Regions from separate parts of the Pseudomaricurvus sp. ABR4_320 genome, predicted to be linked through region 1. Evidence: riboswitches for the same ligand, from Rfam matches in the RefSeq annotation. Region 1 holds a riboswitch; the other holds the start of a gene.

Region 1 (3,207 bases):
TGGTTCGGCCATGTGATTGATATCGTCGCCGTTCTGGCAACCATCTTCGGTCTCGCAACCTCTCTTGGATTTGGCGCTCAACAAGCGGCAAGTGGATTACATTTCCTCTTTGGCATCTCCGCTGGCATCGGAACGCAGATCGTCGTTGTCACCTGTGTTACTGCTGTAGCAATTATTTCGGTCGTTCGTGGACTGGATGGTGGCGTTAAGATTTTGAGCAACATCAATATGCTACTGGCGCTGTTACTGATGCTGTTCGTCATTGTACTTGGCCAAGGCATGGGTTTCTTTGGCAGCACAATAACCACGGCAACGGATTACGTGGCCAACCTGATTCCATTAAGTAACTGGATGGGCCGCGACGATGAAACCTTTTATCACGGTTGGACTGTGTTCTACTGGGCCTGGTGGATTAGCTGGTCACCATTCGTCGGAATGTTCATCGCCAGAATTTCACGCGGCCGTACCGTGCGCCAATTTGTCTCCGCAGTATTACTTGTGCCAACCCTCGTAACAATCATTTGGATGACGGCCTTTGGTGATACCGCCTTACAACAGGTTCAAGCGCAGATTGGAGAACTGGCAAACGGTATTTCAGACGTTTCGTTGGCACTGTTTCAGATGTTAGAAAATCTTCCGCTGGCGTCCGTTACCTCCTTTATCGCCATCGTGCTGGTATTGGTGTTTTTCGTAACCTCTTCTGATTCTGGCTCACTGGTGATTGACAGCATCACAGCTGGCGGCAAGCTCGATGCACCGGTACCACAACGAATCTTCTGGGCTACCATGGAAGGCGTCATCGCCATCTCACTGTTGGTTGGCGGCGGCGCAGATGCCCTGGGTGCACTGCAGGCGGCGGCCATCACCGTTGGCTTACCCTTTTCACTGGTATTGCTTGTTATGTGTGTCGCGCTATATATGGGGCTGAATCACGAGCGAAAACAAGCCCTTAACCCATAATTTAACGCCACAATAAGCACTGATTTACTAAGTGCTCGGTCGATTGGTTTGCAGGACGAGTGCCTGCAAACCAATCGACCACTGCATAAACTGTTTAAACTAAACAGTTTCACTAACACTCCCCAAATATTTTCACCTAGGCGCGATTCACCTCCCCGACTGCATGGGGATTGCCACACCGTGTATTCATATTATTTCAATCGGTTTGTAACCTTCCTCTGGCGAGCTTTTTAAGAACTCGTTGACCCCCTATCTTTAAGTCGTTACTCTGTCCGACCTGCATCAGGTGCCTGATCGGCGTTTTTTGGGAAACGTCTGGATCAGGGTAAACGGGAAGAACGGTGCGCTGCGGAATAAATCTCAACCCAAGTTCCGACAGTTACTCCTTCGCTGCCCCCGCAACGGTAATCAGCACACACGCTGTTAGCCCGATACCGGCCTGCTGATGAGCTCTCATGCTTATCACACATGCAAGTCTTAAACGATGAAGCGGAGGGCTTCACGACGGTAAACGACCCTCGTTGAATTTTCGATCTACTGTAAAGATCGATCCTCCCTTATACGTTTGTTGATCTACTGCGACACGGAAGCGGAGGGCTTCGCAGCGCGTGCAATTCTGTTCCTGTCGTAAAACAGGGATGTCTGCTCGTCACTCCTCTTCGGTTTCGCGTTGAAAACGTTCGAGGATGACACTATGCACCCTTTTTCATACCGCCCACTGTCTTTAACCCTAGCCCTACTCGGCAATACTGTCCCCCACATTGCCCAGGCAGAGAAAGACACCCTTGAAATCATTGAAGTACACGGAGAGAGTACAGACCGAGCAGGTCTGGCTTTGGACGGCAACAACTCTGCGGCGAGCCGACTTGGAATCAGCTTACAAGACCTTCCGGCCAGCGCTTCGCTGATAAACAAGGAGTCGATTGCGGTAAAAGGCGATTACTCGGGACTATCGGCCGTCACTCGCAGCACGGGCTTTGCGTCCAGCGCCAGCCCTGGCAATGGCGGCACCTCCATGTCGGTGCGTGGCTTTAATGGCCATAGCTCTATCGTCAATACCTATGATGGCACGCGCCTGTATATTGGTGCTGGCACCGTCAGCTTTCCCGCCGACACTTGGACCCTCGAACGCATCGAGGTCTTGCGCGGACCGGGCTCAGTCGTGAACGGTATTGGCGCCATAGGTGCAACAGTAAATTATGTTCCTAAAAAGCCCAGGTTTACCGAACCCAGCCATGAAATACTGCTCGCTGCGGGCAGCGATAATTTACAACGCCTTGCAATCGGATCTGGCGGCCAACTGACAGATCAATTGGCCTATCGCATTGACGCTGTAAATCACTCAAGTGACGGATATGTCGATCGCGCGGAAGAAGAGCGCTCTGCCGCCGCCGGCAGCCTGCTGTTTACACCAGTGGACGACTTAAAACTCACTCTCAGCGTCGACTACGCCGACACAGAAGCGCCACCCTACTGGGGAACGCCGCTGGTCAATGGTCGCATTGAAAGCTCGATTCGGAAAAACAATTACAATATCGACGATGGACTTATCGAATACGAAGATCTCTGGCCGCGGCTTCTTGCCGAATGGAAAATCAGTCAAAACCTCCAACTACGAAGCGAATCCTATTATCTGACATCAGAGCGTCATTGGCGCAACGTCGAAAGCTACGACTACAACACAACCACCGGACTCGTCGACCGCTCCTCCTATTTGGAGATTCTTCACGAGCAAGAGCAATTGGGTAATCGCACGGATCTTTCGCTTGATCTTACGATCGGAGAAATGGATAACCGACTCAATTTTGGCTGGGAAGTCAATCAAATCGATTTCAGCCATATCAACAATTCGCCCTACACCGGCAGCACCAGTGTCGACCTATCAAATCCGGAACCCGGCCGCTGGGCAGATGGGGTCGAAAGCGAAACCACCCGTGACTATGATACAGAGACACAACAATACGCGTTTTTTATAGATAACCTTCTGAAAATTAACGACCAATGGCACTTGGTCACCGGCGTCCGACACGACCAGATTGACTATGAGCGCTCAGATTTGGCCCGCAGCAACGGCCAGGAAGCTGGCGATATTGATACAGATCTCTCTGGCACCAGCTGGCGCATTGGTAGCGTTTATAAACCAACTCATCAGTTAAGCTTTTACGCTCAATACAGTAAGGCTGTTGACTCAATTCAATCGTTACTCAGCGCAACAGATCCGACATTGAATCTGGCAGAAGGTAAACA
Region 2 (3,207 bases), on a different contig from region 1:
TAACTTGGTCACCAAGCGCCCCCAACAAGAAGATTCAACAGTCCTGGGGATGGAACTGGGCAGTAACCCGTCTTTCAGCCCGAGATTTGATATCAACCGAGCCTATGACAATGTCGCCGTACGCTTGGTGGGTCTTTATGAAGAAGACGACGGCTGGCGCGATTTCGACGACAGTAATGAAAAGTGGTCTTTTGCTCCTTCCATACGCTGGCAAATCACTGAAGATACGGTACTCACCTACATCGGCGAATATGTCAATGATGATGCTCAAGCAGACTTCGGTACCATAATCTCCTCAAATGGCAGCCTTACTTCAGCGCCTGACGAACAAGTCACCAGCGATCCCGGAGATCGAATCGAACGACATTTTTATATGTCTGGATTGGACCTTCAGCATGCTATCAACTCAGATTTTACCGTTGAATTGCGTGCTAGACAGTTTGAAACCGAGTACGAATACAGTGAACTCTGGTTACCAGTATCCTTTGATGAAACCACGCAGCTTCTGCGCCGAGCGCCAGCCGTTCAAAGCCAATCCACCGACGAAACTGCTCTACAATTCAACTTATTTGGTGATGTGTCCGTTGCCAATATCCGCAACCGTTTTACTTTTGGGATCGACTGGCGAGACACCGATCAACAAGGTGGAACCCTATATGACCCCAGCGGAGCTCAAGACAATTATTTGAATTGGCTAGATCCTGATTATTCCGTCAATCCACCAGCAAGGGAGGATATTCCAGCCTTTCCTGGCTGGGAAACGGTCGGTGAGCGAATCGGGATATTCTTTCAGGACAACATAGATTTAACCGACAGCCTACTGTTTAGCTTCGGTATTCGCTATGATGACAACGATATGACTGAGAGCGCATACTATTCCACAGTCTATCAGGGAGGAGTTCGTTACACGATTAACCCTTCATTGCAAATCTATGCCAGCTACTCCGAATCGTTTATTCCACAGTCCGCCTATGATGCTACCGGCAACCTACTCGAACCCGAAACCGGAGAAGGTTATGAAGTCGGTATCAAAGGCAAATTGTTAGATGAGAGCCTGACTTACACCGCCGCTTACTTTGATATCGATAAGACCAACGTCGCAATTACCGATCCCAATTTCCCATTGGCGTCCATAAATGCAGGAAAGCAAAACTCAAAGGGTGTGGAAGCAGACCTCTCTGGTCAGATTACCGATCAAATGAGCCTGATTTTCAGCGTAGCCTATATGGATACCGAAGACGAATACGGCGCCCCGCTGCCCAATGCGGCGGAAATGACATCCTCAGCATTTATAACCTATCAAATCACCGACGATTGGGATGCCAGTATTGGCTATGAACATGTCGGCAAGCGCGAGACTGCAGGTTATGAGATAGATACACACACAATTCTCAATGCTGCCGTCGGCTATGGAGCAGGCCCTTGGCGAGCACAATTAAACCTCACGAACTTGACCGACGAACGCTATCTGGATGCGCTATCCTACGGCAACATTGCCCGAGGCAACTATGCCGGAGCACCGTTTGCAGGCAAACTGACGGTGAGTTACAGCTACCAGTAACAACAGCTACTCAGTCTATTAAACTACCACCATGATGCTGTGGTCGCTATCGACTCTGGACAAGCCATGGCCGGATGGCTAACCTTGCCATTGCTGGTGGTGCAGTCGCATGTTTTTTACCTACGACTGCCTGAAAAGGGAATCCGGTGAAAATCCGGGACTGACGCGCAGCGGTAATGGGGAACAAAACCAACACGCCGAAAGGCAAGGCACTGCTATAGCAAGCGGGAAGCTGTTGGTTAAGGCCAGTAACTGTGTTTACAATGCCCCAGAGTCCGAAGACCTGCCAGTGTACATGGCTCTCGTCTTCGCGATTCAGGACGCCAGCACGACTCGACGAAGACGCTTGACTACTCGGTTAACATGTCTACGCGTCGCGCTTTGCTGCACCCATTTTTCGAAGACACGCCCTTTTAAGATATTCGACAGGAGTGTGTCACTATGCGTATTTTACCCTATATTCCCCTTGCTTTCTTGACCTCCTGGGTATATGCCCAAGACTCGGAGACTTTGGAAGAGCTTATCGTTACGGGACAATATCTGGAGGAGTCAACTCCTCTAACTCTACAAGAATACGGCAATCAGGTAACCGTGATTTCTGACGAAGTCATGCTCGAGCGCAATTTTGTCGATGTGACTGATGCTCTAAAGACAATGGTTCCGGGTCTGCATATTTCCCCTAAGAATGGGCCCTTTGATTACTTTTCCGCATCCCTGCAAGGGGCCAGAAGCCAGGATATCCTCTGGTTGGTCGATGGCGTGCGCATAACCAACCGACTTTATAATGGTACCAGCCCTCTGGACACGATTCCCGCACACATGGTTGAGCGTGTGGAAGTTCTCAAAGGTGGTCAAGGTATATTCTACGGTACCCAATCGGTCAGCGGTGTGGTCAATATTGTCACAAAAAACTTCACCAATGAAACCACAGGCGCTATAGGAGCAGGGGTAAACAGTAATGATGGCTACAATCTGAATGCCTACGCTAGCGGTGCTAAGGGAGACCATCAATTTGTTATTTTTGGCTCAAAAGACGATGCCGATGGATATACACCTTTCGATAAAGGCGCTTTTCAGCCGAGCGCGACCGATAGAGATCGTGGCTACGATGTACGCACCGCAGGAATAAAGTACAGTTGGAACATTTCTGATAGCACAAGACTATCCGCCCAATACCAACACACCGATGCAGACCTGGATTATGCTCGCCCGAACCTTAATCATAAAACCAAAAATGCCCGCGAGGAGACCATAGCCACGATCAAGCTGGATACGGAATTGACTGAACAAATTCAGCTCTACGTGAAAGGCTACCGCCACACCTGGGACACCGACTACACGCGTTTGTACAACGAGCTTGACGACAACGGCGCGCTAACTGGTGGCATCACTACCATCAATGACAACACCTACTGGGGCTATGAGGACTACGGCTTCAACGCCATGGCAGAATTTCGCCACGGTGAGCTGTTTGAGTATGTGCTTGGATTTGATCAACAGAACTATTCCGCAGAAGACGACGTATGGCGCATTGCCGATCAAGAGGAAACGGTCAATGCAGTATTTGGTCAAATTCGCACGAGCGACCAACTCTTTACTCACTCCTTGTTTGCTCTGGGTGTTCGTAACAACCGCCCTTCCGACAG

The links. A riboswitch is a leader RNA that binds a small molecule or an ion and turns the genes downstream of it on or off. The one in region 1 is predicted to bind cobalamin.
Region 2: it holds a riboswitch for cobalamin, as region 1 does, so the genes downstream of both, ACXAFR_RS01550 (TonB-dependent receptor plug domain-containing protein) here and ACXAFR_RS05635 (TonB-dependent receptor) in region 1, are expected to answer to the same signal.

The regions. Positions count from the first base shown of each region.
Region 1 is NZ_JBSWVF010000002.1:549,357-552,563, reverse strand. It holds gene ACXAFR_RS05640 (BCCT family transporter) at 1-960, shown strand, start outside; cobalamin riboswitch at 1,228-1,417, shown strand; gene ACXAFR_RS05635 (TonB-dependent receptor) at 1,655-3,207, shown strand, end outside.
Region 2 is NZ_JBSWVF010000001.1:367,580-370,786, forward strand. It holds gene ACXAFR_RS01545 (TonB-dependent siderophore receptor) at 1-1,561, shown strand, start outside; cobalamin riboswitch at 1,639-1,866, shown strand; gene ACXAFR_RS01550 (TonB-dependent receptor plug domain-containing protein) at 2,003-3,207, shown strand, end outside.